2 regions of the Anoxybacillus suryakundensis genome follow, and region 2 is predicted to be linked to the other one. Evidence: riboswitches for the same ligand, from Rfam matches in the RefSeq annotation. Region 2 holds a riboswitch; the other holds the start of a gene.
What was found. Region 2 has a riboswitch for S-adenosylmethionine ahead of ASC42_RS02275 (methionine biosynthesis PLP-dependent protein). Riboswitches for the same ligand answer to the same signal wherever they lie in the genome.
Positions count from the first base shown of each region.

Region 1: linked by a shared signal. The riboswitch ahead of ASC42_RS03190 (bifunctional homocysteine S-methyltransferase/methylenetetrahydrofolate reductase) and the one ahead of ASC42_RS02275 (methionine biosynthesis PLP-dependent protein) in region 2 are both predicted to bind S-adenosylmethionine.

Region 1 is NZ_LIOK01000003.1:156,976-161,293, reverse strand. It holds gene ASC42_RS03205 (methyl-accepting chemotaxis protein) at 1-461, opposite strand, end outside; gene ASC42_RS03200 (BMP family lipoprotein) at 474-1,439, opposite strand; gene ASC42_RS03195 (YajQ family cyclic di-GMP-binding protein) at 1,607-2,098, shown strand; SAM riboswitch class I at 2,188-2,290, shown strand; gene ASC42_RS03190 (bifunctional homocysteine S-methyltransferase/methylenetetrahydrofolate reductase) at 2,358-4,205, shown strand; gene metH (methionine synthase) at 4,198-4,318, shown strand, end outside.
Region 2 is NZ_LIOK01000002.1:214,503-218,820, forward strand. It holds gene metC (cystathionine beta-lyase) at 1-708, opposite strand, end outside; gene ASC42_RS02275 (methionine biosynthesis PLP-dependent protein) at 712-1,815, opposite strand; SAM riboswitch class I at 1,888-1,995, opposite strand; gene ASC42_RS02280 (RpnC/YadD family protein) at 2,107-2,334, opposite strand; gene ASC42_RS02285 (cupin domain-containing protein) at 2,405-2,884, opposite strand; gene mscL (large conductance mechanosensitive channel protein MscL) at 3,160-3,555, shown strand; gene ASC42_RS02295 (phosphatidylglycerophosphatase A family protein) at 3,664-4,179, opposite strand.

The DNA of each region.
Region 1 (4,318 bases), on a different contig from region 2:
GTATAATATTCGCTCACATATGTGTTGACGACATATATGTCGTTTAATACCCCTTCTGCTCGCATCGACTGGCGGCGAATTTCTGCTACGTTCCGTGCATCAAGTGCCGCTTTCGATTCTTTAGCTAGCACGTCAAATTTTTTATTCGCTTGTTCAAGTGCAGCACGAATGTACGATTGGGTCAGTCCTTTATTTAATACGCGAAGCAACTTTTCTGATTCTTCCAAATGAATAAGTACTTCTTGTTTATTTCCTTCTGTTGGGCTATATGCATAGTTGCTTAAACTTTGCTTCGTCGCTTTCAGCTCTGCTTGTAAATGTTGCGCCTTCATCATCAGCGGAACGAAATCTTGATTCGACGATTGAATCGAAAGCATATTTATAATAATAAACACAATAATAGCGCCGGCAATGACTGGCGTTGCTAATGAATGAAATAATAATCGTTGTTTAATCGACATCGTATCCCTCCTTTATTGCGTAATGCCGTTTGTCGCTTTTTCTTTCCATTTTTCAAGCGTCGCCTGTTGCTCTGGACTGAGCGTCACGACACGAATCGGTGCTAAATCGACGCCGTTTTCTTTTAACCCAAGTTCGATCGTTCCTTTTGGCACTTCTTTCTTTTCAACATACTGTTTAATGACTGTATATAACGCAACATCTACATTTTTTAACATCGATGTGACCACCGCTTTTTCCGCATAAAAATATTGGTCGCTATCGACACCGATTGCATATTTTTTGTTCATCTCCGCCTCGCGTAGCACCCCGACACCTGTAAACCCAGCCGCCGCATACAACACATCTGCGCCGTTGGCAATCATTTGTTTGGCGATCGTTGCTCCAAGCTTGTCATCGCCAAAATTGCCGGCATACACTTCTTGCACGTTTGCTTCTGGCTTCACCGCTTTTACCCCTTGAATAAAGCCGTTCGCAAACTTCCGAATCAATGGCACATCCGCTCCACCAACGAAGCCGACGTTGTTCGTTTTCGTCAGCATGGCTGCGACAACACCTGCTAAAAAGCTCCCTTCATCTTCTTTAAACGTAATGGACGTAATGTTTTGGAGGTTAGATACCGCGTCAATTAATATAAATTGCTGTTTCGGATATTTTTTTGCGACTTTTTCTAAATCTTGTTGCACCATAAAGCCGAGACCGATAACGAGATCGTTCCCTGCTTCAACAAGCTCGGTTAGCCCTTTTTCATACGTTCCCGTTTCTTTTAACTCACGGTAGTCAAAAAAGATGCCGAGCTCATCTCTCGCTTTCATTAACCCTTGAAATGCCGAGTCGCTAAATGATTGATCGCCAAGTCCGACGTCTGATAACATAATGCCAATTTTCACACGCTCTTTCGGCTGAAAGGAGCTCGTTTGTGAACACCCAGCGGCAAGTAACAAAACGAATGCCATCATGAGTGAAATCATTTTTTTCATAAAATTCCCTCATCTCCTTATCTTTCGATCAAATCTCACTTCATGTATTATATCGACAATATTCGACAGTTTGTTTACTTTTTATATATAAATATTTTGTAAAGTTGTTCATATGTCAACAATCGACTATAATGGAAACACAACAAATTTATATTGAGGTGATATATATGTCAAAAGAAAGTTCATTTGATATTGTGTCGAAAGTCGATTTGTCAGAAGTAACAAACGCCATCAACATCGCGTTAAAAGAAATTCAAAACCGCTATGATTTTAAAGGAAGCAAAAGCGACATTTCGCTTGAAAAAGATGAACTCATTTTCATTTCTGACGATGAATTTAAGCTCGAACAACTCAAAGACGTGCTCATCGGCAAGCTCATTAAGCGCGGTGTGCCAACGGAAAACATTCAATACGGAAAAATCGAACCTGCTTCTGGCGGAACGGTGCGCCAACGTGCCAAACTCGTCCAAGGCATCGACAAAGACAACGCGAAAAAAATTAACACAATCATTAAAAATACAGGTTTAAAAGTGAAAAGTCAAATTCAAGAAGACCAAATTCGCGTCAGCGGCAAAAGTAAAGACGATTTACAAAAAGTCATCGCCGCCATTCGCGAAGCAGACTTACCGATCGACGTCCAATTCGTCAACTATCGTTAAGAAGGCAACACGCCTTCTTTTTTATTTTCAAATAAAATAGTTGAATATTTCTAAAAAATCAGTTACATTTATGAGTAACTTCATACAACATCTTATCGAGAGAAGGGGAGGGACTGGCCCGATGAACCTTCAGCAACCTGACGATCGTCAAGGTGCTAAGTCCAGACAAGCGATTCGCTTGGAAGATAAGAAGGAGCGCACAACGTCTTCTTCTTATGAAGAAGACGTTTTAGTTTGAAAAAGAAACGGAGGAATGGACGTGGGACTGTTAGACGATTTAAAACAACGCATCGTCATCGCCGACGGAGCGATGGGAACGTTATTATATGCGCACGGCATCGACCGTTGCTTTGAAGAATTAAACGTAACGAAGCCGGAAGAAATCGTTCATATTCACGAAGCGTATATCGAAGCAGGCGCTGAAGTGATCCAAACGAACACGTACGGCGCCAACTATGTAAAACTTGCTCGCTACGGTTTGCAGGACGATGTAAAAGAAATCAATAAAGCGGCTGTCCAACTTGCAAAACAAGCAGCAAAAGGACGTGCCTACGTGCTCGGTACGATCGGAGGATTGCGCAGCACAAACAAAAGCACGATTTCGCTTGAAGAAGTGAAACGGACGTTCCGTGAACAGCTGTATGTGTTGTTAAGCGAAAATGTTGATGGACTTTTACTTGAAACGTATTACGATTTCGAAGAATTACAAACCGTTCTTTCCATCGCTCGGAAAGAAACGACGTTGCCGATCATTGCCCACGTCACGCTTCATGACATTGGCGTCTTGCAGCACGGCATGCCGCTTGCTGAAGCGCTTCGTCAGTTAGAACTACTTGGCGCCGATGTCGTCGGCTTAAACTGTCATCTCGGTCCATATCATATGTTGCGTTCGCTCGAAGAAGTGCCGATTCCAACGCGCGCCTTTTTATCGGTGTACCCGAATGCGAGTTTGCCACAATATCGCGACGGACGATTCATTTACGAAACGAGCGAACAATATTTTGAAGAAACAGCCCGCGCGTTTCGTGATCAAGGGGTTCGACTCATTGGCGGCTGTTGCGGCACGACACCAAAACATATTGCCGCGATTGCTCGCGCCCTTCCCGATCGCACACCTGTATATAAAAAAGAAGTGAAACAACGGCATACTATTGTCGTTCAAGAAGCAGAACAAACGAAACAACCTTCCCTTGCCGATCTTGCACGCACGCGACGGTCGATTATCGTCGAGCTCGATCCGCCAAAAAAACTCGGCTTAACGAAATTTTTAGAAGGCGCAAAAGCATTAAAAGACGCACATATTGACGCACTAACGCTTGCCGACAACTCGCTTGCGACACCTCGCATTAGCAACATCGCTGTCGGAACAATCGTCAAACAACAACTAAATATGCGCCCACTTATTCATATTACGTGCCGCGACCGCAATTTAATCGGTTTACAGTCGCATTTAATGGGACTTCATACGCTCGGCATGACCGATGTACTCGCTTTAACAGGCGACCCGTCCAAAGTCGGCGATTTCCCTGGCGCAACGTCCGTATATGATTTATCATCGTTTGACCTCATTTCGTTAATTCGGCAATTTAACGAAGGGCTTTCGTACTCAGGTAAACCGCTCGGACAAAAAACGAACTTTTCCATCGCTGCGGCCTTTAACCCGAACGTGCGCCACTTAGATAAAGCGGTCAAGCGGCTAGAGAAAAAAATTGAATGCGGGGCGCACTACTTTTTAACACAACCGCTGTATAGTGAAAAACAAATCAAAGACGTATATGAAGCGACAAAACATTTACCAACGCCGATTTACATCGGCATCATGCCAATTACAAGCGCGCGCAACGCTGACTTTTTACATCATGAAGTGCCAGGCATTACGCTGTCAGACGACATTCGTGCCCGCATGGCTGCGTGCGCCAACGATCCTGTTCAATCGACAAGAGAAGGCTTGGCGATCGCCAAATCACTCATCGATGCAGCATTCGATTTATTCCGCGGCATCTATTTAATTACGCCGTTTTTACGCTACGACATGACGGTCGAACTCGTTCACTACATTCATGAAAAAGAGCGGCTCACAAAAGAAAGGACGGTCTACTATGGCTAGTTTATTTGAACAGCTTGAGAAAAAAATTTTAATTATTGACGGTGCGATGGGAACGATGATTCAAGCGGCCAACTTAACAGCGGACGATTTCGGCGGTGAAGCGTACGAAGGAT
Region 2 (4,318 bases):
CCACGCATCTTGCACGCCGAGCACCGCACCGAACGAATACTGCAGTTTCCGCAACTCTTTCGCAAGACGCTCGTCTTTGACAACGGCTAGCCCCGCTACAACATCGCTATGCCCCGCTAAAAATTTCGTTGCGCTATGCAAAACGACATCGACACCGAGATCAAGCGGACGCTGCAAAATAGGCGTCGCAAACGTATTATCTAAAAACGTCAAACAGCCGTGCGCTTTGGCGAGCTTCACAACCCCACGAATATCTGTAATTTTCAAGAGCGGGTTCGATGGCGTTTCCATATAAATGACTTTCGTATTCGGACGAATGTGACGTGCCACCGCATCTAAATCGGTCATATCGACAAACGTATGTTCAATGCCAAATCGGCTTAATACATCGGTGATGATGCGATACGTTCCTCCATATACGTCATCAGTAACGAGCACATGATCACCTTTCGACAACAATAAAAATGCCGTAGAAATCGCCGCCATGCCGGAGGCAAACGCAAAGCCGCTGACACCCCCCTCTAGTTCTGCAATCGTTTCTTCTAACGCCTCGCGCGTCGGATTGCCCGAACGGCTGTAATCGTACTTTCCGAACGTATCAAAATCAAACTGATGAAACGTCGATGCATGATGAATCGGGACGCTCACCGCGCCCGTTTGCGCATCAATTTGCCATTTATTGTGAACAAGTTGCGTTTGTAAATCCATCTTTTACACCTCTTTCATGCGTTGAAACGCTTGTGTTAAATCAGCAATTAAATCGTCAACATGTTCAATGCCGACCGAAAAACGCAACAGTCGATTACATACCCCGTTGGCGATACGAACGTCCTCTGGAATATCCATATGCGTTTGCGTCGCTGGATACGTAATAAAACTTTCGACACCGCCTAAACTTTCCGCAAACGTAATAAGCTTTAAGCTTCGTAAAAAGGTATTCACCCACCGTTCGTCGCGCACGCGAAACGACAACATGCCTCCCCTGCCCGGATATAGCACATCGGTCACGTCTTCATGTTGTGCTAAAAATTCATAAATCGCTTTTGCATTTTGTTCATGTTGGCGCATGCGAAGCGCGAGCGTTTTCATGCCGCGAATTAACAACCATGAATCAAACGGCGACAACACCGCACCGATGGCGTTATGATACATCGCCAATTGCTCGCACAACGCTTTTCCTTTTGCGACAATGAGCCCAGCAAGCACATCGTTATGCCCGCCTAAATATTTCGTCGCGCTATGAATGACGATGTCTGCTCCTTTCGTTAATGGCTTTTGTAACATAGGCGTATAAAACGTATTATCGACAATGAGAAGAAGATGATGTTGTTTCGCAAACGTTGCCACCGCTTCGATGTCCGCTTCTTGCATAAGCGGATTTGTCGGCGTCTCTAAAAAAATGGCTTTCGTTTTGTCCGTCACATCCCCTTTCACCGCATCGAGATCGCGAAAATCGGCATATGTAAACGACAGCCCGTATTTCTTCCACCCTTTTTCAAATAGTCGATACGTTCCACCATATAAATCCGCCGAAACGAGAAAATGATCACCGCTTTCAAACAACGCAAACAACGTTTGAATGGCCGCCATCCCTGAGCTACATGCAAAACCTTGATCCCCTTCTTCTAGCTCGGCGATCGCTTCTTCGACAATACGTCTCGTCGGATTTCCTGTGCGAATGTAATCGTACCCTGTCGATTGCCCGATCCCTTCATGACGATATGCCGTTGAAAAATACACAGGTGGATTCACCGTCCCTGTCACCGTCTCGCTTCGATTACCAATTTGCGCTAATACCGTTTCGATATGACTCATGCCCTCTCTCCCTTTCCGAAAAAATAAAAAGCCTTCTAAGAAGAAGGCTTTTTGTCCATAGACAACGACTTCTTCTTATCTTCCGAATTGAACACCAATTCGCTGGATTTAGCACCTGACCATTTTCGGCTGGTTGCTGAAGGTTCACCGGGCCAGTCCCTCCCCTTCTCTCGATAAGAACGCACAAGTATTGAATTTTCTGATTTTTAACTAATGTATATGATTTTCAAAAAAATTGCAACTGTTTTTTATCGTCTAAACATGACAAGCTTGCTGTACATCGAGGGAGACTCATTCCTTTTCTAACAACTCACGCACTTTTTCTTCCGTAAGGTCTGTGACGTTCGCAATATCTTTGACGCTCATTCCTTTTCGCGCCATCGTTTGTATAAGATGTTTCATACCTTGTTTTATTCCTTGTTTTATTCCTTGTTTTATTCCTTGTTTTATTCCTTCTTCTCTTCCCTTTTCTAACGCCTTTTGTTCATACGAAATCATGAGTTCCAACACTTTCTCCATTTCATTCACCTCGCTTCGCAGTTTTCGTTCTTCTTCATCTAAAAGACTTGAGGATCTCCCCCCAAGTCTTTTACTGTTCAGCCGCAAGCGCATCGGCTTTTGTTGGATGGACGGTTCCAGCAGGATGTTGTGGCGGCGCATAAATAGAATATAGCTTGAGCGGAATATTTCCGGTGTTGATGACATTATGCCACGTTCCGGCAGGCACAAAAATGGCAAAGCCATCGCTGACTCGTCGTTCAAACGTCCATTCATTTTTCCTTTTCCCCATCCGCACGATGCCTTCGCCTTGTTCAATACGTAAAAATTGATCGACGCCGCGATGAATTTCTACACCAATATCTTCCCCGACACGAAGGCTCATTAACGTCACTTGTAAATGCGGTCCTGTCCATAACGTTGTACGAAACATGTTGTTTCGTTTCGTCGCCTCTTCTATTTGGACAACAAACGGGTTCGGCCCGTAATCTTTCGTGTTTTCTCGCGGAAGCGGATACATCGGATACGGATACATCGGCACATACACATAATTCGGATAGTAATAATACATGTTCCCACCTCTTTCTTTATGATCATCGCTATGTTATGCATGAACCATAAAAAATGCGCCTATGTGTAAACAGAACGATCCGTCAACGTATGAGTAAAATGTTTGTGGGAGAAAAAAATACAGGTTCCTAATTCAGTATAATCAGGAACCTGCTGGATATGTAAGCAAAATAGATAAAAAACGGGCTCTCCTCCTGTAAGATAGCAATGATTGATTTTTGCTTATCGGGAGACTTTGTTATACTAAAACATAAACATCACATACGGAGGTTTGTTATGTGGCACGAGTTTAAAAAATTTGCGGTACGTGGCAACGTCATCGATTTGGCTGTCGGGGTCATTATCGGCGGAGCGTTCGGGAAAATTGTCTCTTCTCTCGTCAACGACATCATTATGCCGCTTGTCGGTTTGCTTTTAGGGGGCATTAACTTTAGCAATTTATCATGGAAAGTTGGCGAAGCCGAAGTAAAATATGGCGCGTTTATTCAAACTGTCGTAGATTTTTTCATTATCGCCTTTTCCATTTTTCTATTCGTCAAACTTTTGAACAACTTATACGAACGCGTCAAAAAACAAGAAGAAGCAAAAGAAACCGCACAAACGCTCACGAAAGAAGAACAACTGCTGACAGAAATTCGCGATTTATTAAAACAACAAAAAGAAACACCGTAGCCCCCAAAGCGTTTTTGGGGGCTTCATTCCCATAATAAGCAAGCCGTTTATATTTCACATCTTTTTCGTAAAAGAGCCGTAAACCCATCCGGATTTACGGTCTCCTTTTTACGCATTCAACGCAGCTTCTTCTTCATCGCGCAAGTTGTGGGCAAGGCGACCGGAGGCGCTTGCAGCAACGCTTGCGACTAAGTCGTCTAAAAACGTGTGCACACCTTTGCCGCGCTTTGTATCGAGCTGTTTAATGATTCCGACTTTATTTTTATCGAGATGGCCAAACGTTGTCACCGCAATGCTTCCGTATCCGAGCACTGCCCCTAACGCTAACGTTTCATCGACGCCAAACAGTCCTTCGTCTGTTTCAACAATCGTTTGAAGCGGTTCGGAAAGCATGTTTTGCTCTGCTAGTTTATCAAGTTCAATGCCAACTAAAATCGCATGTTGTACTTCGCGCTTTTGAAGCACTTTTTCGACACTTTCTATACATTCTGCCATCGTTAAATCTGGATTGTACGGACTTTGCATTTCATATACAATCTCAGCGATCGCTGGAATCGTCACACCACGTTCCGTCAATAGCTGCAACGTTCTTTCATATATTTCTTTGCTTGATATACGCTTCATGTGTTATTCCCCCTCTCGTTCTCCCATTATATCACGCAACGACAAAAAATGCAGAAATGTGGTACGATAAGAAAGAACAACGTCGAAAGCGGAGGGCATCACAACGATAGTCCTTCGCCTCGAAAAAGACATATATAAG